One region of the Streptomyces sp. NPDC002580 genome, then DNA from elsewhere that is predicted to be linked to it. Evidence: riboswitches for the same ligand, from Rfam matches in the RefSeq annotation. Region 1 holds a riboswitch; each other region holds the start of a gene.
What was found. A riboswitch is a leader RNA that binds a small molecule or an ion and turns the genes downstream of it on or off. The one in region 1 is predicted to bind cyclic di-AMP.
Positions count from the first base shown of each region.

Region 2: linked by a shared signal. The riboswitch ahead of ACFYW7_RS10285 (peptidoglycan DD-metalloendopeptidase family protein) and the one ahead of ACFYW7_RS33245 (M23 family metallopeptidase) in region 1 are both predicted to bind cyclic di-AMP.
Region 3: linked by a shared signal. The riboswitch ahead of ACFYW7_RS11005 (M23 family metallopeptidase) and the one ahead of ACFYW7_RS33245 (M23 family metallopeptidase) in region 1 are both predicted to bind cyclic di-AMP.
Region 4: linked by a shared signal. The riboswitch ahead of ACFYW7_RS30605 (transglycosylase SLT domain-containing protein) and the one ahead of ACFYW7_RS33245 (M23 family metallopeptidase) in region 1 are both predicted to bind cyclic di-AMP.

Region 1 is NZ_JBIAQZ010000013.1:58,551-64,135, reverse strand. It holds gene ACFYW7_RS33260 (DNA topoisomerase (ATP-hydrolyzing) subunit A) at 1-279, opposite strand, end outside; gene ACFYW7_RS33255 (M16 family metallopeptidase) at 634-1,980, shown strand; gene ACFYW7_RS33250 (M16 family metallopeptidase) at 1,977-3,365, shown strand; cyclic di-AMP (ydaO/yuaA leader) riboswitch at 3,581-3,741, shown strand; gene ACFYW7_RS33245 (M23 family metallopeptidase) at 3,754-4,518, shown strand; gene ACFYW7_RS33240 (GntR family transcriptional regulator) at 4,716-5,411, shown strand.
Region 2 is NZ_JBIAQZ010000002.1:876,286-881,870, reverse strand. It holds gene ACFYW7_RS10305 (aspartate aminotransferase family protein) at 1-572, shown strand, start outside; gene ACFYW7_RS10300 (helix-turn-helix domain-containing protein) at 683-1,330, shown strand; gene ACFYW7_RS10295 (DUF6126 family protein) at 1,357-1,473, shown strand; gene ACFYW7_RS10290 (tyrosine-protein phosphatase) at 1,518-2,315, opposite strand; cyclic di-AMP (ydaO/yuaA leader) riboswitch at 2,995-3,152, shown strand; gene ACFYW7_RS10285 (peptidoglycan DD-metalloendopeptidase family protein) at 3,157-4,071, shown strand; gene ACFYW7_RS10280 (SGNH/GDSL hydrolase family protein) at 4,397-5,182, shown strand; gene ACFYW7_RS10275 (TetR family transcriptional regulator C-terminal domain-containing protein) at 5,251-5,585, opposite strand, start outside.
Region 3 is NZ_JBIAQZ010000003.1:22,784-28,368, reverse strand. It holds gene ACFYW7_RS11025 (MarR family winged helix-turn-helix transcriptional regulator) at 1-190, opposite strand, end outside; gene ACFYW7_RS11020 (dihydrofolate reductase family protein) at 301-1,476, shown strand; tRNA gene ACFYW7_RS11015 (tRNA-Met) at 1,637-1,710, shown strand; gene ACFYW7_RS11010 (PP2C family protein-serine/threonine phosphatase) at 1,863-3,053, shown strand; cyclic di-AMP (ydaO/yuaA leader) riboswitch at 3,357-3,514, shown strand; gene ACFYW7_RS11005 (M23 family metallopeptidase) at 3,525-4,565, shown strand; gene ACFYW7_RS11000 (aldo/keto reductase) at 4,875-5,585, shown strand, end outside.
Region 4 is NZ_JBIAQZ010000011.1:154,839-160,423, forward strand. It holds gene ACFYW7_RS30600 (HAD family hydrolase) at 34-843, shown strand; gene ACFYW7_RS30605 (transglycosylase SLT domain-containing protein) at 967-1,737, opposite strand; cyclic di-AMP (ydaO/yuaA leader) riboswitch at 1,741-1,901, opposite strand; partial or broken gene ACFYW7_RS30610 (CocE/NonD family hydrolase) at 2,346-3,897, opposite strand; gene ACFYW7_RS30615 (polyprenyl synthetase family protein) at 4,322-5,332, shown strand.

The DNA.
Region 1 (5,585 bases):
GTCACCGTGCGGGTGGAGCTTACCCATGACCTCGCCGACGACGCGGGCGCACTTCACGTAGCCGCGGTCGGGGCGCAGGCCCATCTCGTTCATCTGGTACACGATGCGACGGTGCACCGGCTTGAGGCCGTCGCGGGCGTCCGGCAGGGCTCGCGAGTAGATGACCGAGTACGCGTATTCGAGGAAGGAGCCCTGCATCTCGTCCACGACGTCGATGTCGAGGATCTTCTCCTCGTACGAGTCGTCGGGCGGCGGGGTCTTCGTGCTGCGGCGGGCCATCGCTGCTGCGGCTCCTTCACAGTCTCTGCCGGGGCATGAGCGGGTTCTGACGCGCACCATTGTGGACCGCCCCACTGACAACGTGGACCGCGACCCGTCCGTAGCGCCTCCGAGGGACGCTCCACGGGCGCCGCGGAGACCGCTTCCGAACGGCCCTCGGGCCCGGTGCCCGGCGGCCCCGGGGCCTCTGCGCGGTGGTGCTCGGAGGGTTCTCGGCAATATGTCAGGGACACGTGCAAGTCTCGCTCTCGGCGTACGAGGTGCGGGAACTTCGCCAGCTGTCCGCACGCTTGCATACAGTGGCAGGACCGACAGGAATGACGCAGTTCCGCGATCGAAGGGACGTACATGCCCATGGGTCACACGGCCACAGCTGAGGCAGGCTCCGGCGGCCTGACAGCGACCGAGCACCGCCTGGCCAACGGCCTGCGCGTGGTGCTCTCCGAGGACCATCTGACCCCGGTCGCGGCGGTGTGCCTCTGGTACGACGTCGGCTCGCGCCACGAGGTCAAGGGCCGGACCGGACTCGCCCACCTCTTCGAGCACCTGATGTTCCAGGGCTCCGGACAGGTGCACGGCAACGGTCACTTCGAACTCGTCCAGGGGGCCGGCGGCTCCCTCAACGGCACGACGAGCTTCGAGCGCACCAACTACTTCGAGACCATGCCGACCCATCAGCTGGAGCTCGCCCTCTGGCTGGAGGCCGACCGCATGGGTTCGCTGCTCGCGGCGCTGGACGACGAGTCCATGGAGAACCAGCGCGACGTCGTCAAGAACGAGCGCCGGCAGCGGTACGACAACGTCCCGTACGGCACCGCGTTCGAGAAGCTGACCGCGCTCTCGTACCCCGAGGGCCACCCGTACCACCACACGCCGATCGGGTCGATGGCGGACCTGGACGCGGCCACCCTGGAGGACGCCCGCGCGTTCTTCCGCACCTACTACGCGCCCAACAACGCGGTTCTGTCGGTCGTCGGGGACATCGATCCGGAGCAGACGCTGGCCTGGGTCGAGAAGTACTTCGGCTCCATCCCCGGGCACGACGGCAAGCCCGCGCCGCGCGACGGCTCGCTGCCCGACACCATCGGTGAGCAGCTGCGCGAGGTCGTCGAGGAAGAGGTCCCGGCGCGCGCCCTGATGGCCGCCTACCGGCTCCCGGAGGACGGCACGCGCGCGGCCGACGCGGCCGATCTGGCGCTGACCGTGCTCGGCGGCGGTGAGTCCTCCCGGCTCTACAACCGGCTGGTGCGCCGCGACCGTACGGCCGTCGCGGCAGGCTTCGGTCTGCTGCGGCTCGCCGGAGCGCCCTCCCTGGGGTGGCTGGACGTGAAGACGTCCGGTGACGTCGAGGTCCCGGTCATCGAGGCGGCCGTCGACGAGGAGCTCGCCCGGTTCGCCGCGGAGGGTCCCACGGCCGAGGAGATGGAGCGCGCGCAGGCCCAGTTGGAGCGCGAGTGGCTGGACCGGCTCGGCACCGTCGCCGGCCGCGCCGACGAACTGTGCCGGTACGCCGTCCTGTTCGGCGACCCCCAGCTCGCCCTGACCGCCGTGCAGCGTGTCCTGGACGTCACCGCGAAGGAGGTCCAGGAGATCGCCAAGGCTCGCCTGCGGCCCGACAACCGCGCGGTGCTCGTCTACGAGCCCACCGCCACCGAAGCCACCGACGCCGCTGACGAGACCGACGAGGAGGCGGCGAAGTGACCGAGCTCGCCCCCATGGACTTCCACCCGCAGCCCCAGGCCGGCCAGCCCAAGCCTTGGGCGTTCCCGGCCCCCCAGCGCGGCACCCTGGACAACGGTCTGACCGTGCTGCGCTGCCATCGCCCCGGTCAGCAGGTGGTGGCCGTCGAGGTGATCCTCGCAGCGCCCCTGGAGGCCGAGCCGGCGGGTCTGGACGGCATCGCCACGATCATGGCGCGGGCCTTCTCCGAGGGCACCGACAACCACTCGGCCGAGGACTTCGCCGCGGAGCTGGAGCGCTGCGGGGCCACGCTCGACGCGCACGCCGACCACCCCGGCGTACGTCTGTCCCTCGAAGTGCCCGTCTCGCGTCTGGCCAAGGCGCTCGGCCTGCTCTCCGACGCCCTGCGGGCACCCGCGTTCGCGGACAGCGAGGTCGAGCGGCTGGTGCGCAACCGGCTGGACGAGATCCCGCACGAGACGGCCAACCCGGCCCGTCGTGCCGGCAAGGAGCTCTCCAAGGAACTGTTCCCGGCGAGCGCGCGTATGTCGCGTCCGCGCCAGGGCAGCGAGGAGACCGTCCAGAAGATCGACTCCACGGCCGTACGCGCCTTCTACGAGAGGCACGTACGCCCCGCCACGGCCACCGCCGTCGTCGTGGGCGACCTGACCGGTGTCGATCTCGACGAGCTGCTCGGCGACACGCTCGGCTCCTGGACCGGTTCGCCCGCCGAGCCGCGTCCGGTGCCGCCGGTGAGCGCAGACGACACAGGCCGCGTGATCATCGTCGACCGCCCCGGCGCGGTCCAGACGCAGATCCTCATCGGGCGGGTCGGCGCCGACCGGCACGACCGTGTGTGGCCCGCGCAGGTGCTGGGCACCTACTGCCTCGGCGGCACGCTCACCTCCCGCCTGGACCGCGTCCTGCGCGAGGAGAAGGGCTACACCTACGGAGTGCGGGCCTTCGGCCAGGTCCTGCGCGCCGCGCCGGACGGCACCGGCGTCGCGATGCTCGCCATCAGCGGCTCCGTGGACACCCCGAACACCGGTCCGGCGCTCGACGACCTGTGGAAGGTGCTGCGCACCCTCGCGGCCGAGGGGCTGACCGACGCCGAGCGGGACGTCGCCGTGCAGAACCTGGTGGGGGTGGCGCCGCTCAAGTTCGAGACCGCTGCGGCTGTCGCGAGCACGCTCGCGGACCAGGTCGAGCAGTACCTGCCGGACGACTACCAGGCGACGCTGTATCAGCAGCTGGCCGCCACCGGCACCGTGGAGGCCACCGCCGCCGCCGTGAGCGCCTTCCCGACGGACCGTCTGGTGACCGTCCTGGTGGGCGACGCCGCGCAGATCGCGGAGCCCGTCAAGGCTCTCGGGATCGGTGAAGTCAGCGTGGTGACGGCCGAGTAGGGCCCGCGCGACCCGAGGGGCCCAGGTGACGTATGAGTCACCTGGGCCCCTTATTTTTCGGCCACCGCCCCCAAGATGTCCGCATTGGTACGGAGGTTGCCTTTCTGTCGTGTGGGATGCGCTACAAAAACCGTGATCTGTTTGTTGTTCGAAAGACACCGCGTTTAGCTTCGTTCCGACTGTTCGTCATGCAGTGCGCCGCGCCCGCGGCAACCGGACAGTCATCGCCGAGTCCCCGCATGGCGCGAGCCAGGGGAGCCGGGGACCCATACGTAGTCCCTGGGGTGAATCGGACGCCCTCCCCGGAGGGGGTCCGTAGGAGACCTTCCTGCTCCGAACCCGTCAGCTAACCCGGTAGGCGAGAGGGAAGGAAAGGATCAGCCCCTACATGGCGTTCTCCTGTGGCACCGGCAAGCACCGTCGTCCTGGCCGGACGCACAGCACCACCACGAGCGCCGTCGGCGTCGCGGCCCTCACCACCACCGGCGTCATCGGGACCCTGGCCGCTCCCGCGTTCGCCGCGGAGTCCCCCGTCGAGCGGACCGGGCTGACCCAGGCCGTCACCATCGGCGACTCGGTCGCGGACCAGATCGACGCCCAGGCGTTCGCGCAGCGGCTGGCCGCCGACGAGGCCGCCGCCCGGCAGCAGGCCATGCAGGAAGCCCGAAAGAACGCCGCCGAACAGGCGGCGAAGGCCCGCGCGGACAAGGAGCGCGCCGCCCGCGAGGCCGAGCGCAAGCGCCTGAACACCTTCGTCATGCCGATCAGCGGTTCGTACGTCTCCACCGGCTACGAGGCCACCAGCAGCCTCTGGTCCTCCGGCAGCCACACCGGCGTCGACTTCCACGCCGGACTCGGTACCCCGGTCCACGCGGTGGGTGCCGGCACGATCGTCACGACCGGTGACGGTGGCGCCTACGGCAATCAAGTCGTGATCAAGATGCACGACGGCACGTACACCATGTACGGCCACCTGTCGTCCATCGGTGTCTCCGTGGGCCAGACGGTCACTCCGGGACAGCAGATCGGACTGTCCGGGGACACCGGCAACACCACCGGACCGCACCTCCACTTCGAGGCTCGTACGACCGCCGAGTACGGCTCGGACATGAACCCGGTCGCGTACCTGCGCTCGCACGGCGTCAACCTCTGACGACCGCTTCGCCGCTTCTTCACCGCTTTCGATGCCCCGGCTCACCGAGCCGGGGCATCGTCGTTTCCGGAGTCGGTCTGTCCAAAAAATATCCATGGATTCAGGCCTGCCATCGGAAATTCCCGCCCGCTGCAATAGAGTCGCTGAACAAGCGTCAATCGATGGCGTTTCGCGGGGATTAAAGCGGAGGTCCGGTCATGCGTATTCCGGCGCACTCGGTATGCACGGCGATCCGTGACGACATCGTCGCCGGTGTCTACGAGCGTGGCGGCCGGCTGACCGAGGAACTGCTCGCGCGGCGCTACGGCGTCTCGCGCGTCCCCGTGCGCGAGGCGCTGCGCACGCTGGAGGCCGAGGGCTTCGTGGTCACCCGCCGGCACGCGGGCGCGTGCGTCGCGGAACCCACCGAGCAGGAGGCCGCGGACCTCCTGGAGATGCGCGTGCTGCTGGAACCGCTGGGCGCCGCGAAGGCCGCCCAGCGGCGCACCGAGGCCCACCTCAAGGTGCTCCGGGGTCTGGTCAGGCTGGGCCAGGAGCGTTCCAGGAGAGGGCACAGCGAGGATCTGCGCTCGCTGGGAGGCTGGTTCCACGAGACGCTCGCCCAGGCCTCCGGAAGCCCAGCGCTGACCTCCACGCTCGCCCAGCTGCGGCACAAGATCGCCTGGATGTACGCGGTGGAGGCGCCCGCCGACCCCGCGGCGTCCTGGGCGGAGCACGGAGGCATCGTGGACGCGGTCGCCCGCGGCGACGGTGAGCGGGCCCGTGCGATCACGGCCCTGCACGCCGAGCGTGCGACGTCCGCGCACCGGCTCCGCTTTCCGGGCGGGGGAGACCGGGCGGAACGTGTGAGAAGTTCGCAACATCCCGTAAACATGACGGGTCAGCGGCATTAACAAGGGCGCCGTATACAAAGAGATATTCGACCGGGGGCTTATTCCGCATGCCCTTTTGTCTGCGCTCCGGGAATTCCGGCGCGCTATTTTCGTGGCCGATACGCGAACGTTCGCGCGTGTCGAGGGCGGAATTCAAGGGCGGGGCACGGAAAACGGCTGAGCCGCGGCGCCCCC
Region 2 (5,585 bases), on a different contig from region 1:
ACGTGCCGGTCGGCGCGACCCTCGGCAAGGACTGGATCTTCAAGAAGGTCTACTCCTCCATGGACCGGGTCCTCGTGCACTCGGCGAGCTTCGGATCCAACGCGCAGGCCATGGCGGCGGGCCTCGCGGTGCTCTCCGTCATGGAGAACGAGCAGATCGTCGCCAACGCGCGGGCCACCGGTGAACAGCTGAGGTCCCGGCTGACGGCACTGGTCGACCGGTACGAGCTGCTCAGCGACGTACGCGGCCGGGGCCTGATGATCGGCATCGAGTTCGGCCGGCCCACCTCGCTCAAGCTGCGCAGCCGCTGGGCCATGCTGCAGGCCGCGCGCAAGGGTCTGTTCGCGCAGATGGTCGTCGTTCCGCTGCTCCAGCGGCACCGCATCCTCACCCAGGTCTCCGGGGACCACCTGGAGGTGATCAAGCTCATCCCGCCTCTGGTGATCGACGAGCGGGACGTCGACCGGTTCGTGGAGGCCTTCACCGCGGTGATGGAGGACGCGCACGGCGGCGGCGGGCTGATGTGGGACTTCGGGAAGACGCTGGTGAAGCAGGCGGTGGCCAACCGCTAGGACGGGCCGCCGGGACAGGTCCCGGCCCCGCCGAGGAGGCGAACTCCGACGGCTTTTGCCTCTGAGGCAAGGAAATTGCCCCGGAGGCAATAATCGGGCTCAATGGACCCATGAGCCCTGCCGATCCCGCCGATCCAGTGGCGGCCGACGAGCCGTCCCCCGAGCTGCGCGCCGTGGCGCCCCAGCTCCGGGCACTGCGCCGCGCCGCCTCCCTCACCCTGGAGGCGGCGGCCCGTGATGCCGGGCTCTCACCCGCCCATCTCTCCCGGCTGGAGACCGGGCAGCGCCAGCCCTCGCTGCCGGTGCTGCTCACGCTGGCCCGCGTCTACGGTACGACGGTTTCCGAACTGCTCGGCGAGACGGTGGCCGACCGTGACGCGATCGTGCGGGCCGGCGACATGGAACCGGCCCCGGCGGGCGGCTGGACCTACTGGAAGGCCGGCGCGGCCGGCCGGGGCATGCAGGCGCTGCGCGTGCACGTCCCGTACGGCTCGCAGGGCGACATCGTGCGGGTCCATCCGGGCGAGGAGTGGCTGTATGTCCTCCAGGGGCGGCTCAGGCTGCGCCTCGGGGACACCGCGCACGTCCTGGAGCCCGGGGACAGTGCCCACTTCGACTCGCTCACCCCGCACCGCATCGCCGCCGCCGAGCGCGACGGGGCCGAGCTCCTCTTCGTACACACCCTGCTGCAGAGCCCCGTCGCCGCGCTGTGCCTCGGCCCGGCCGCCGGCCACCTCACCCCGGGAGAGACGTCATGACCGAACCCGTAGAACCCCGCCGGTCCATGGAGGAGAAGTTCCCGCGCGCCCTGTGGGTGCGGCTGATCATCTACGTCGCCGTCGGCCACGTCTTCGCGGCCTTCATCTACCTGCTCTTCACGCTGGGCGCGCACAACCAGTAGCGCCCGGACCCGGCGCGATCGGCGGGGGCCCGGGCCGCCCGGGCTCAGTCCAGGAGTCGCTCGCGCAGGCGTTCGCGCAGCTCGGGCGTCAGCCCCAGACCCTGTTCCAGATAGGTGTCGACGCCGCCCCAGGTCTCCTCGATCGTGTCGAACGCGGCCGTCAGGTACTCCGCGCGCGCGTCGAAGAGGGGGCTGAGCAGCTCCATGACCTCGGGGGAGTACGCGGCGGCCGAGGTGTTGCTGCGGCGCACCTTGTAGCGGCGGTGCGTGGCGTTCGACTCCAGGTAGTCGGCCACGATCGCGTCGCGCTCGACGCCGAGGGCGAGCAGGGTGACGGCGATGGACAGACCGGCCCGGTCCTTGCCGGCGGCGCAGTGCATCAGCGCGGGCACGCTGTCCTCGGTCAGCGCGCGCAGCACCTGGGAGTGCTCGGCGGTGCGCTCCTTGATGATCGTGCGGTAGGAGTTGATCATGCGGTTCGCGCCCTTGCCGTCGCCGAGGATCGCGTGCAGCTGGTCGAGGTCGCCGTCACGGACCATCTTCCAGAACTCGCTCCCGTCGGCCGGGTCGCTCAGCGGGAGATTCACGTTCCGGACGCCCGGCAGTTCGACGTCCGGGCCCTCCAGCCGCTGGTCCGCCGCGTTGCGGAAGTCGAAGATCGTGTGGAGTCCCAGGGAGATGAGGAACGCGGCGTCCTCCTCCGTGGCGTGCGCGAGGTGGCCGCTGCGGAACAGGTGCCCGTAGCGCACTCGTCGGCCGTCCGCGGTGGGCAGCCCGCCCACGTCGCGGAAGTTGCGCACTCCGCCGAGCTCGGGCTCGGTCGACGGGACCTGCTGCGTCACGGGGGCTCCTCCCCTTCGGCCGTCGGTGTCACCGGGCTGGACTCGGCGTCGATCGTCGGCAGTTGTCTTCGGCTCGCGCTCCCGACGATACGACATGGGTTCCTGGGGCAATGAGTCGTCCACAGGCGGTCACATGACACCCCGCACCACCCCCGGTGAGCGGCCGTGACGGGGCCGCGGAGCGAACCCCCGGCACGGCGCGCGCTCGCCGCGGCGGTACGGAGCTCCGCGGGGGATCCGGTCAGCCTGCCGCATAAAGCGTATGAACGTCATGGAATCGGCTGAATCGACCGAAGTGACGCGCCGGTGCGTCATGGTTCGAGTGCGAGCCGCACAAGGGGTCGGATGTGGAAGATATCCGCCGGTGTCGCATGTGGCCGTTCTGTCTGAATTGGTGGGTAAATTCCAACTGTCCCTGAAATGGGGTGTCGTGGGACAAGTCGCGTGAGGAGCGTCATATTCGTGACGATGCGTTGCCGTCGTCCTTTCTCAACCCGCCCGCATTCCCGGGCCGGTTGAGGGACCGGAAAGATCGTCATTCCACGGAGGGTGACGGCGAATACCGCATGGATCAAGAAAGGCGAGCGCACGGAAATCGCCCATAGTTGTCGACACGCTCGCATCTCGCTTACGTTCTGCCTCAATCCGGACGGACGCCCAATCCTGCCGCCGCCCGGAATCCGCACACTCACCCGTACACGGCAGGAGCGGGGGACCCACAGGTTTCGTGCCTGGTCCGGTCTCCGGAACAGGCTAGGGGTACAGCCGCGCAGCAGCGCGGCCGGGCATCTCCAGTCCGCACCCGACAGCTCACCCCGCAGGCGCCGGAGAGGAAATCGTCATGCCCGCGAAGGGTAAGCACCGCCGTCCCAAGTCCTTGCGAATCAGCCGCTCGATCGCCGTGGCCGGTACCGGTGGCGCCGCGCTCGCGCTGCCGCTGATGGGAGCCGCCGGCGCCCACGCCGCGACCCCGGCCGCCGTCACGCAGCACGTCGAGAAGGCCCCGGCCGCCGCTCCCGCCGCCGCGAAGGCCGGCACGAAGTCCGGCACGACGAAGACGTACGCCGTGAAGTCCGGCGACTACCTCTCGAAGATCGCCGACGAGCAGAACGTCAGCGGCGGCTGGAAGAAGATCTACTCCGACAACCGCTCCGCCATCGGCGGCGACCCGTCGCTGATCCACCCCGGCCTGAAGCTGTCGCTCGGCGAGAAGGCCGCCGCCACCGGCGCCACCCACGCGTCCACCCGGACGGCGGCCCCGGCCGCGAAGCCCGCCCAGGCGACCCAGGCCGCGAAGACCGCGGAGGCTGCCCCGGCCACCGAGTCGGCCCCCGCCGCCAACGGTTCCGGCTACACCCTGCCCGTCGAGGGCTCCGGCGTCGGCACCAGCTACAAGACCGCGGGCAGCATGTGGTCCAGCGGCTACCACACGGGCGTGGACTTCGTGGTCCCCACCGGCACCACCCTCAAGTCGATCGCCGCGGGCACCGTCGTCTCCGCGGGCTGGGGCGGCGCCTACGGCAACCAGGTCGTCATCCAGCACGCCGACGGCAAGTACTCCCAGTACGCGCACCTGTCGTCCCTGTCCGTCTCGGCCGGGCAGACCGTGACCGAGGGCCAGCAGATCGGCCTCTCCGGAGCGACCGGCAACGTCACCGGACCGCACCTGCACTTCGAGATCCGCACCACGCCGGACTACGGCTCGGACGTCGACCCCGTCGCGTACCTGCGCTCGCACGGTGTCACCGTCGGCTGACGCCGTGACCCGTACCCCCACCGCATCCTGCTCCTGACGGCAGGACCGCATCCGTAGGCCGGACCCCACGATCCCCGGGGTCCGGCCTGCGGTGTTTCCCGCACAAGGCGCGCGAACCCCCGTGGGGATTCCCCGCGTGATTTCCCGGCCCGAGTGTGATCGCTGCTTCAACAGCCCCTCTCGGGGCCCTATTCCAGAGTTGACCAACACTTGGTCAGTGGCTTATGTCACCGCCCGTCAACCCCTCCCTACGGTCGCGTAGCTCACATCGAAAGGTGAATGATGGCTCGATGTGGCAGACGATTCGAAGAGTGACAACAGATCAGTGATCGGGTCGTACGTGGCGGTGGGGGACAGCTTCACCGAAGGCGTCGGCGACCCTGGCCCCGACGGGGCCTTCGTCGGTTGGGCGGACCGCTTCGCGGTGCTTCTCGCGGACCGGCGGCCCGAGGGCGACTTCGACTACACCAATCTCGCCGTGCGCGGCAAACTGCTCGACCAGATCGTCGAGACCCAGCTCGTGCGGGCCAAGGAACTCGGCCCGGACATGGTCTCGTTCTGCGCGGGCGGCAACGACATCATCCGGCCCGGTACCGACCCCGACGAGGTCGCGGAGCGCTTCGAGCGCGCGGTCGCCGACCTCACCTCCGCCGTCGGCACCGTCATGGTGACCACCGGCTTCGACACCCGTGACGTCCCCGTGCTCAAGCATCTGCGCGGCAAGATCGCCACGTACAACGGACACGTGCGGGCCATCGCGGACCGCTACGGCTGTCCCGTCCTCGACCTCTGGTCCCTGAAGACCATCCAGGACCGCCGCGCCTGGGACGGCGACCGCTTGCACCTCTCTCCCGAAGGCCACACCCGGGTGGCGCTCCGCGCCGGACAGGTGCTCGGCCTCGAGGTGCCCGCCGACCCGGACCAGCCCTGGCCGCCCCTGCCGCCGCGCGGCACGCTCGAGATGCGCCGCGACAACATCCAATGGGCGCGCGAGTACCTGGTCCCGTGGATCGGACGACGGTTGCGCGGGGAGTCCTCGGGCGACCACGTGGCGGCCAAGGGAGCGCTGTCACCGGACGACATCAAGCTGCGCATCGAGGCGGTGGCCTGATCCGGCCCGCCCGGTCGCGGGGCCCACGGGCCGCGGGCCGGGCGGCGCCCGGCGTCGACCCAGTACGCCTAGCGCGCCGCGGCCGTCAACGCCTCGCGTTCCAGGCCCAGTTCACGGGCGAGGGCCTCGTCCACCCACTCCTGGGTCCGGGCCCGTGACACGGCTCCCGAGTACGCCGTCATCTGGACGGCGAGACCGTCCAGCAGCGCCGTGAGCTTGAGGGCCGTACTCGCCGGGTCCGGGCAGCGGAACTCGCCCGCGGCGACGCCCTCCACGATCACCTCGGTTATCGCGGCCTTCCACTCCCGGTCGAGATCACGCGTGACCTCGCGCAGCGCGGGCTCGCGCAGGGCCGCGGCCCAGCCCTCGATCCACAGGCGCCAGCCCTTCGCCTGTCCCGTCG
Region 3 (5,585 bases), on a different contig from region 1:
CGGCGAGGTCGGTCATCCGCAGCCGCCGGTCCGGCGCCTCGGACAACTTGGCCAGGATGGAGTAGTAAAGGTGGGACATCCCCGCCTCCGCCTGCAGCCGGCGGTCGATGGCGTCCTCCATGAGGGAGGTCGCGGAGAGGTACGAGCGCCAGGCGCGCTGTTCGGCGGCGGAGAGCCAGCGGGTCGTCATGAGGCCAGTCTAGGTATTGTTTAAAACTTGAACCACCGCGTGATGGAAGAGACCGGACCCGACTCCCTGACCCGTCGGGCCGAACCCCTGCGACCGGAGGATGCGCCCCGATGCCCCGTCCCTACGTCCTGTTGTCCGCCGCCGTGTCCCTCGACGGCTTCCTGGACGACACCGGTCCCGAGCGGTTGCTGCTGTCGGGCGCGGCCGACTTCGACCGGGTCGACGAGGTGCGGGCGTCCAGCGACGCGATCCTGGTGGGAGCGGGCACCCTGCGCACGGACAACCCACGGCTCCTGGTCAACTCCGCCGAACGACGTGCGGCCCGGGTCGCCGACGGCCGCCCCGAGTTCCCGCTGAAAGTCACCGTGAGCGGGTCCGGCGAACTCGACCCGCGGGCGCAGTTCTGGCACACGGGCGGTGAGAAGGCCGTCTACACGACGGACAAGGGCGCCCGGCGGGCGGCCGCCCTGCTGGGCGGCCTGGCCGGAGTCGACATCGTCCCGACCGGTCCCGAACTCGACTGGCGCGTGCTGCTGGAACACCTCCACGACGTACGCGGTGTGCGCCGCCTCATGGTCGAAGGGGGCGGCAAGGTCCACACCCAGCTCGTGCGGGAGGGCCTCGCCGACGAACTGCAGCTCGCCGTCGCCCCTCTCTTCGTCGGGCAGCCGGACGCGCCGCGGCTGTTCGGACCCGGGGCGTATCCCCCCGGCCGGCTGCGGCTGGTGGAGACGCGGCCGGTCGGGGACGTCGTCCTCATCCGGTACGTCCCCACCGCGCCGGGCACCGGCGAGGTCGCCTCCGCGGCCGACCGGCTGTGGCTGGAGGTCGCCTGCGACCTGGCGGCACTGTGCCCGCCCTCGGAGACCGCGTTCAGCGTGGGCGCCGTGGTGGTCGCGGCCGACGGGACCGAGCTGGCCCGGGGGCACTCCCGCGAGGGGGGCGACCCCGTCGTGCACGCCGAGGAGGCCGCCCTCGCCAAGATCGACCCGGCCGAGACGCGGTTGTCCGGCGCCACCGTCTACAGCAGCCTGGAGCCGTGCGCCCGCCGCGCCTCCCGGCCCGCGCCGTGCGCCCGGCTCATCCTCGACGCCGGTGTGCGCCGGGTCGTCACGGCCTGGCGCGAGCCGGACACGTTCGTCGCGGACGCCGACGGGAACGGGCTCCTCGCCGAGGCGGGCGCGGACGTCGTCGTCCTCCCCGAGTGCGCGGAGCGCGCCGAGGCCCCCAACCGGCATCTGCGGGGCGGGGCCCCGGAGCGTGCGTCGGGGGACGGCCTGTCCTAGTCGCGTCGCCCGCCGAGCTCCCGCCGGTCGCCGGTCGCCCTGTACGGGCGCCGGATGCCGGGCGGGGCGGACGGCGGGGGCGCCCGCGGCCGCTGCTGGAGGGGCGCGAATCGGCGCGTGTGAATCGGGTCCCGCGAATGGCGTACACTGGTTTCAACGACGCGGGGTGGAGCAGCTCGGTAGCTCGCTGGGCTCATAACCCAGAGGTCGCAGGTTCAAATCCTGTCCCCGCTACTGAAGGCCAAGGGCCGGAACTCGGATTCACGAGTTCCGGCCCTTGGTGTTTGTCCGGAAGTCGGTTCCCGGAGCCCGATCTCCGTTCGCCGCCGTCCCCCGGTCGGGCCACACCGGTCGCCCGCGGCCTCCCCTCCGGGTCTGCTGGACGAGTGGGGCAGCCAGGAGGCGAGCAGCGGACCGGGGAACTCCCCGACCGGACCGGCGGACGGCCGGCCGGTGCCCCCGGGCCGGGAGCCGTCCCGCCGACCGGACCGGCGGGCACGACGTCCCGCAGGATCTGGCTCGCGCGTACGGGCGTCCGGGTCCTGCCCGCCCTGCTGGTCGTCGCCGGATTCCTCTACGACTACTTCACTCCCTCGGCGTTCACCGCGGCCCCGCTCTTCACCGCCGCGCCGCTGGTCGCCGCGCCCCTGTACTCGCTGCGCGGCACCGTCCTCACCGGCGCCCTCGCCGTCGGCGCCGTGCTCGTCGTCCACCTCGTGCTCGGCATCGTCACGCAGGTCGACGCGGTCACCGAACTCGTCACCGTGGCGACGGCCGCCGTCCTCGCGGTCCTCATCAACATCCTCGTCCGGCGCGGTGACGAACGGCTGGCCTCCGTCCGGGAGATCGCCGAGTTCGCGCAGCGCGCCGTGCTGCCCGAGCCCGACGCGCGGATCGGCGGTCTCGACGTCGCGGCGCGGTACGAGGCGGCGCAGGCGGACGCGTCCATCGGCGGTGACCTGTACGCGGCGCAGGACTCCCCGCACGGCGTACGGCTGGTCGTCGGCGACGTGTGCGGGAAGGGGATGACCGCGGTGGCCGCCGTCGCGGTGGTGATCGGCGCGTTCCGGGAGGCGGCCGAACAGGAGGCGACCCTGGAGGCCGTCGCGCGGCGACTGGAGCGGGCGCTGACCCGGGAGGGCACCCGGCGCGACAGCGTCGACGTGTTCGAGGGGTTCACCACCGCGGTCCTCGCGGAGATCCCGTACGACGAGGACGTCGTGCGCGTCGTCAACCGCGGCCATCCGCCGCCCCTGCTCCTGCACCCCGACGGGACCCTCGTCACGCTCTCGACCGAACCCTTCGCGCTGCCCCTCGGGATGGGCGCGCTGGGCACCTGGCCCGACCGCGCGACGCCCGCCCCGTTTCCGCGCGGGACGACTTTGCTCCTCCACACCGACGGACTGTCCGAGGCCCGTGACCGGGACGGGGAGTTCTACGATCCGGCCGCGCGGCTGGCCGGCCGGACCTTTCCCGGTCCGGACGTCGTGCTGAGCGTCCTCGCCGAGGAGGTCCGCCGGCACACGGGCGGTGCCCTGTCGGACGACATGGCGCTGCTCGCCGTCCGGCGCTCCTGAGACGGGCTCGCCCGGGATGCCGGGACCGCTCGGGCGCCCCGCCGGGCAGGGCGCGCACGGCTCACCACGCCGCTGTCACGAGGAGTGACCGGACCGTACCCCTCCGCGCAACAACTGACGCGCTGTCAAATAAATTCATTGGGGCGGCGCGTGGTCAACTCGCCCGTTTTTCATCGTTCATGACCCCAAAGTCCTGGCCGAACGGCGTTAATGATCAGTCAGAACAGCTTGGAATCCGGTACCGGAGTCTATTAACGTTCGATAACGCAGCGCGGTCGTCCCAGCCGTCACAAGCGACGGCTCCGTGCGCACGCGTCGAATCCCGAAAGGGAACCGGGGAACCACTAATTTGGGGTGAATCGAGCGTCTCGCGCCGTGGAAACACGGTCGCCTCACGCGCGTAGGAGACCTTCCTGCTCCGAACCCGTCAGCTAACCCGGTAGACGAGAAGGAAGGAAAGGAGTGCGCCAGGTGGCGTCCGACCGGCCCGCTCAGCCAACCTCGTCACCGCCGAGTGACACGCACACCTTCGGCTACTCCTCCGGCAAGGACGAGGGTCCCTGGGAGGAATGGAATCCCACCGAGGACTCCCTCGCTCCCGTCCGCGGCCGGCACCGTGTGGGCAAGCAGCGCGGTGGGGGACTCGCCCGCAGCTCCACGGTCCTCGGTGTCGGGGTCATCGCCGCCGTCGGCGCGGGTGGCATGGCCACCGCCGCACCCGGCAAGGCGCCCGTCTCGATCTCGCTGCCCGACCTGTCGTCGGTCACCGACTCCGCCAAGGCCCTGATATCGGACGGCGGATCCAGTACTCCCCAGGGTTCCACGACCCCGCTCACGACCGCCGGTCTGACCCACGCCGACACGGCCGACGGAGCCACCGACGCCGGTGAGGCGCTGCGCTCCCGCATCATGCAGCAGGCCGAGTCGCAGCAGAACCAGGTCGACAGCGCCAAGCAGCAGGCGGCCCAGACCGCCGCCGCGAAGAAGGCCGTCGCGCTCGCCACCGAGCAGCAGGACGCCGCCGAGGCCAAGGAAGCCGCCGCGAAGCAGAAGGCGGAGGACGAGGCCAAGGCGAAGATCGAGGCCGCGCGCCTCGCCGAACTCGCCAAGAGCTACACGCTGCCGACCTCCTCGTACACCCTGACCTCGACCTTCGGCGAGGCCGGTGCCCTGTGGTCCTCCGGCTACCACACCGGTCTCGACTTCGCGGCGCCCACCGGCACGCTCATCAAGGCGGTCCACAGCGGCACCATCACCGAGGCCGGCTGGGCCGGGTCGTACGGCTACCGCACGATCCTCACCCTCGACGACGGTACGGAGCTGTGGTTCTGCCACCAGTCGTCGATCAGCGCCAGCGTGGGCCAGAAGGTCGCCACCGGTGATGTCATCGGACGCGTCGGCGCCACGGGCAACGTCACCGGAGCGCACCTCCACCTCGAGGTCCACGCCGGTGGTGCCGCCACCGGGATCGACCCGATGGCGTGGCTCCAGAGCAAGGGCCTCAACCCCTGACCCGTACGGACCGCCGCGTTCGTACGGAGTCCCGGCCTCTGGTGCGGTCCTGACCTCGTACCGGTGCTGACGCTCCGAGGGCTCCCGGCCGTACGGCCCCGATGCCCGCGGATCCCGGTCGGCGCGGACCGGGACGTACGGTCGTCGGCCCCGCACGTCCCCTGTTCTCCGGCGGTCCTGACGGCATCCCCCTCCCGACGTCAGGGCCGCCGGTCCGCCGCCGGCCCGGGGCGGCGAAGGCGTACGCGAACCATCGGTCCGCCCAACTGATTGCGGAATACATCAATTCGGTGCCGGGTTGATTCCGGCATGACTTCTCTTCGCAAGCTCGGCGCCTCCGACCTCGAGGTCTTTCCCCTCTCCCTCGGCGGCAACGTCTTCGGCTGGACCGCCGACGAGACCCGTTCCTTCGCCGTGCTCGACGCCTACGCGGCCGCGGGCGGCAACTTCCTCGACACGGCCGACTCCTACTCGGCGTGGGCCGGGGGCAACCAGGGCGGCGAGTCCGAGACGGTCATCGGCAGGTGGCTGAAGTCGCGCGGCAACCGCGCGGACATCGTGGTGGCCACCAAGGTCAGCCAGCACCCCGAGTACCCGGGGCTGTCCGGGGCCAACATCAAGGCGGCGGCGGATGCTTCGCTGCGCCGCCTGGGCACCGACCACATCGACCTCTACTACACGCACTTCGACAAGCCGGACGTGCCGGTCGACGAGATCATCGGCGCCCTCGACGAACTGGTCAGGGCCGGCAAGGTGCGGTACATCGCGGCCTCCAACATCTCGCCCGAGCGGCTCCAGGAGTCCCTCGACCTCTCCGACCGTGAGGGCCTCGCGCGGTACGTCGCGCTCCAGCCGCACTACAACCTGGTCTCGCGCGACACCTACGAGGGTGCCCTCCAGGACATCGCCTCCCGGGCCGGCCTGGCCGCCGTCCCCTATTACGGCCTCGCCTCCGGTTTCCTCACCGGCAAGTACCGGCCGGGCACGACGGTCGACTCGGCCCGGGCCGCGGGCGCGGCC
Region 4 (5,585 bases), on a different contig from region 1:
CCCATGTGTCGTTCGATCCGTATTCTTCGGATCATGGCCGCTCCGACTGCATATTCACTCATCGCCACTGACCTGGACGGAACGCTGCTGCGCGGCGACGACACTCTCTCCGACCGGTCGCGGGCCGCGTTGGCGAAGGTGGCCCAGGCGGGTGCCCGGCACCTCGTGGTGACGGGCCGCCCCGCGCCGCGCGTGCGACCGCTGCTCGACGAACTCGGCGGTGAGGGACTGGCGGTGTGCGGACAGGGGGCGCAGCTGTACGACGCCGGGGCGGACCGGATGCTCTGGTCGGTGACCCTGGACAGGGAACTGGCGGAGACGGCGCTCGGCAAGATCGAGGCGGAGGTCGGGATGCTGTACGCGGCGGTCGACCAGGACGGCGTGGACGGGCTGACGCTCATCGAGCCGGGGTACGTGATGCCGCATCCGACCCTGCCGGCGGTGCGGGTGCGGCGGCGGGACGACCTCTGGTCGGAGCCGATCAGCAAGGTGCTGCTCCGTCACCCCTTGTTGTCCGACGACGAGTTGGCGTCGGCGGCGCGAGGAGTGGTCGGCTCGCTCGCGACGGTCACGATGTCCGGGCCCGGCACCGTCGAACTCCAGCCATGCGGGGTGACCAAGGCGACGGGCCTCGCTCTGGCGGCGGCGCATCTGGGGCTCAGCCCCTCGGCGACGCTCGCCTTCGGAGACATGCCCAACGACATCCCGATGTTCGACTGGGCCGCCCGTGGCGTGGCGATGGCCAACGCCCATCCGGAACTGAAGGCGGTGGCCGACGAGGTCACGCTGTCGAACGAGGACGACGGGATCGCGGTCGTCCTGGAGCGCCTCTTCGGCTTCTAGGGGTCGTCGGCCGAGGGGCCCGACGCCGGCGAGTCGGCGTGCGGCGCCCACGACGACGCACCCGTCGGCGGGCCCGGGTACGGGCCGCCGACGGGTGCGGGTGCGATCGGTGCCGCGGTGTGATCAGTAGGCGCCGTTGACGTTGTCGATGGAGCCGTAGGTCTTGGCCGCGTAGTTGCAGGCCGCGGTGATGTTCGCGACCGGGTCGTAGGGGTCCATCGACGTGCCGGGGACGTGGAAGGCCCGGAACGTGGGGTCGATGACCTGGAGCAGGCCCTTGGAGGGGGTGCCCGCGACGGCGTTGGAGTCCCAGTTGTTGATGGCGAGCGGGTTGCCGGACGACTCGCGCATCACGTTGCGGTGGATGCCGTCGTAGCTGCCCGGGATGCCGTGCTGGGCCATGATGTCCAGCGAGTGCTTGATCCAGCCGTCGAGGTCGTTCGTGTACGTCTTGGCGGAGGCCTGGACGGCCGTCGTCGCGGCCTTCTTGGCGACTGCCGGGGTGGCCTTCGCCGTCGTGCCCGCGGCCGTCGGCTTCAGCGTCTTCGTGCCCACGGTCAGCTTCAGGCCCGGGCTGATCAACGCGGGGTTGTCGCCGATGACGGCGCGGTTCGCCTGGTACAGCTTCTTCCAGCCGCCGCTCTCGGGGTGCTTCTGCGCCACCTTGGAGAGGGTGTCACCCGCGACCACCTTGTAGGTGATGAGCTGGACGTTGGGGACCACCGCGGTCTTCGCGGCCTTGGTGACCTGGGGGGCCTGCGCCGGGGTGGCCGCGTGGGCGCCGGTCGCGCTCACGAGCGGGAGGGCGAGGGCTATGCCACCCGTACCGGCGGCGATCATGCCCCGAGTGATGATGTTGGACTTCGTGTGGCGGTGCTTGCCTCGTGCGGGCATGACTGGTGTCCTCTCCGACGCCTGCGAGGTGAGCTGTCGGGTTCGGGCGGGAGATGCCCGGCCGCGTTTTCGGGCGCGGCTTCACCCCAGCCGGTCCGGTGTGTCCGGATCGGCGGCTTACCTGTGGTTCCCCCGCTCCTGCCGTGCGTGGGTGGGTGGGTTTCCGGGCGGCGGCAGGATTCGGCGATCCGCCCGGGATCGACGGAAACGTATGCGAGAGCACATGTCCGGAACAAGGCCAGATTTGGCTTTGAAGATCTATTTCGCCTGTTTAGAGCCAGGGGGAAACGTCCGATTAAGGCGGAATTGAATCCTCAACTTGCCTTTGGTGAACGGGTTGGCGGGGGAGGGGTGCGAGGCGGCGGACCGGTTCGCGGGTGACTCAACTCACGAGGTCGAGGGTCATCAACGCGGCATGCCGGGCAAGTCGGGCATTGCGCCCTTGGGGGTGGGGTGTCGGGACGCCTCAAGGCGCCCGGCGAGCCCCTTGCGGAGGGGTGCGGGCCGCGGGGCGCGTGGCAGGGTCGGACCAGGGCGGGTGACGTCGTGCGCCGAGGGGGCGACGAGAGGGAACTCCCTTACCCGTAAGCCCTGTTCGTCCGGTTCTGTCAGCCGGCCGTGCGCGGGGTCCTCTTCTCCCGGGTCCGGTGGAAGACGACCTCGTCGCCGTCCTTGCGGACGAGCTCGTCGGACAGGACGAAGTCCCGCGCGTCGCACCTGATGGCGGAGGTCGTCTCGACGCGGGCGTCCCACGGCAGGTCCGGGCGGTGCAGCCGGATCGACCAGGTCGAGCGGGCGCGGGCGGACGACGGGTCCGACTCGTCGATCGTGTACGTCTCCCGCGCGTCCTCCGTGTGTTCGAGGCCGTCGGGATGCACGCGGGTGCCGCCGTGGCGCGGGTTCGCCTCGAGGCGCCAGGTGCCCGCGGCCACGTCGCGCAAAACCAGGCGCCGCGGGCGCGGTTCGTCCAGCGTCTCGGAGTCGGTCGCGCCGAGGGGCTCCGCCTCCTCCGGTTCCCCGAACGTGATGGACGGGTCCGACGCCCTTGTCCGTAAGGGGAGTTCGAGGGTGCTGCCGATCGGTTCGAGGGTGAAGCCCGCCGCCGAGCCCGGCCGCGGCCAGATCCAGGGCCAGTACGCCGAGGAGACGCTCAGCCGGATGCGGTGGCCCGCCGGGAACGCGTAGCCGATGGCGGACAGGTCGAACATCACGTTCTCCGTGGTGCCCGGACTCCAGGGGACCGTCCGGTCGCGGTCCCGGCGGGCCGACAGGTTCAGGGCGCCGCGGGTGACGAGGGTGGACGCTCCGTCCGGGGCCACGTCGCACAGGCGGGCGATCACCTGGCCCCCGGGTGGGCCGGACGTCAGCCGCAGTGAGACCCGAGGGCGGCCCAGCACCCAGGTCTCCGCCGGCACCGCGAACTCGAAGCAGGCCGACCGGGCGTCCTCCTCCCGCTGGTCCGGCGGCAGGTCGGCGTCGTCGCCGGAGGGGAGGAGGCGGCCCGCGTCGATCCCCGTGTGCTGAGGGGACCGCACCGGCACCGGGGCACCCTGGAGCGCGTACGCGACCTGGGTCACCGAGGGCGAGGGCCAGGCCGGGCCGCCGACCCGGCGGCCCGCAAGGTCCCCGTGCACGGCCGCCGGGGGGTGCGCGTCCATCACGTACGAACGCAGGAGAGGAGCGGAGAGCGCGCCGGTGTCCTCTTCCCGGAGCCGGTGGTCCCACCAGCGCAGCGTCTCCTGGCGGCTCGGGCGCGGGAGCGGCGATGCGGAGGGAGTCGCAGCCGCCCCAGGCGATCCCGAACATGCCGACCCTGCCGGTGCACCAGGACCGGTCGGCCGGCCAGCCGATCACTTCCACGCCGTCGGCCGGCTCGGTCTCCGAGCACCCGTCCGTCGGCGCGCCCTCCGAGTTGCCGTACCCGCGCGTGTCCACGCGGACGGAGGCGTAACCATGACCGGCGTACCAGGGGTGCCGCTGCCGGTCGCGCGGGGCCGTCCCGTCGGTCGGGCGATGCGGGTGGTACTCCAGGAGCGCCGGCCGGTACGGGGTCCTCGGTCAGCGGAGGCCAGATCCTGGCGTACAGACGGGTGCCGTCCGAGAGGGGGACGAGGACGTCCTCGTGAGTGATCTCGTGGGGAAGGACGTACGGATACGCATGGGCGTCACCTCGGAGGACGGGGTGCATCGTGTGGCGCGGCCGGGGAAGAGAGGAGAGGAGGGGCGCGGGCGGGCCTGGCTCGTTCCGGCGGGGCTGCGGGACGCGGTCAGCCCTTCCGGGGACTTCTCCGTGGGGCGTCGGACACCGGTCCAAATCTACTGATCATGAACATACCGCCGGTGATCCGCATGTGCCCGCGCGTCGGGGTACTCGTCGTTGGGGCGGGCAGGTACATCTCGTGTGCCTTACGGGTGTACTCCCGTATACCTGCTGGCGGAGCGAAGTCGGCCAGGGGACGGTGGGCGCTCGTGGTGATCGAAACGTGACCGGATACGCTGACTTGAGTGATGGCAGCGACACATCGACAAACCGTGTCATCGACCGAGTTCGCCATGTGATCGTCAGCAGACAGGAGAACCTCTCGTGACCGTCGTCGGGCCGTTCGGGCTGAGCGTGCGGGACCAGGCTCTCGAAGCCGATGTCCAGGCCGGATTGGCGGCTGTCGAGGAGGGCTTGCTCGAAGCCACCAAGAGCGAGGTCCCCTTCATCACGGAAGCCGCCCAGCATCTCGTGCGGGCCGGCGGGAAGCGGTTCCGGCCGCTGCTCGTGATGCTCGCCGCGCAGTTCGGTGACCCCTACGCGCCGGGTGTCGTGCCCTCGGCCGTCGTCGTCGAGCTGACCCATCTCGCCACGCTGTACCACGACGACGTCATGGACGAGGCGGAGGTGCGGCGCGGGGTGGAGAGCGCCAACACCCGCTGGGGCAACTCGCTCGCCGTCCTGACCGGTGACTTCCTGTTCGCCCGTGCCTCGTACATCCTGGCCGACCTCGGGCCCGAGGCCGTCCGGATCCAGGCCGAGGCGTTCGAGCGGCTCGTCACCGGGCAGATCCTGGAGACCGCGGGGCCGCGCGACGGGCGCGACCCGGTCGATCACTACCTCGACGTGCTCAGCGGAAAGACCGGTTCGCTGGTCGCCGTCGCGTGCCGGTTCGGGGCGATGATGTCGGGCGCCGACGAGACCGTCGTGGACGTGCTGACGCAGTACGGCGAGCGGCTGGGCGTCGCCTTCCAGCTCGCGGACGACGTCCTCGACATCGCGTCCGACTCGCACGAGTCCGGGAAGACGCCGGGGACCGATCTGCGCGAGGGCATCCCCACGCTCCCGGTGCTGCGGCTGCGCGAGCGCGCGGAGCGGCTGGGACTCGCCGAGGACATCGCGCTGTGCGAGCTGCTGGACTCCGACCTGACGGACGACGCGCGGCACGCGGAGGCGCTGGCCCGGCTGCGGGAGCATCCGGCGCTGGAGCAGGCGCGCCGGGACACCGTGCGGTACGCGGAGGACGCGCGGGCCGCGCTGGCCCCGCTGCGCGAGTGCGACGCGAAGGCCGCCCTGGTCGAGCTGGTGGACGCCGTGGTGCACCGGGCGGGCTGATACCGGCCTGACGGCGTACGGCGCCGGACGGGACCGGCCTCGGGGTGTGCGGGTTCGGGTGGGTCCGACCTCGGGCCGCGCGGGTTCGAGGGGGACCGGCCTTGCGGTGTGACGGGTCGGGTGGGACCGGCCTCGCGGTGGCCGCAGGCCGGGCCGGACCGGGTCCGTGGAGTGCCGGGCGGAACGGGACCGTCGTCGTGTGCCGGGGGCTGATGACATCGGCGCCCGCTCGAGCGGGGCGCGGCGGACCGGG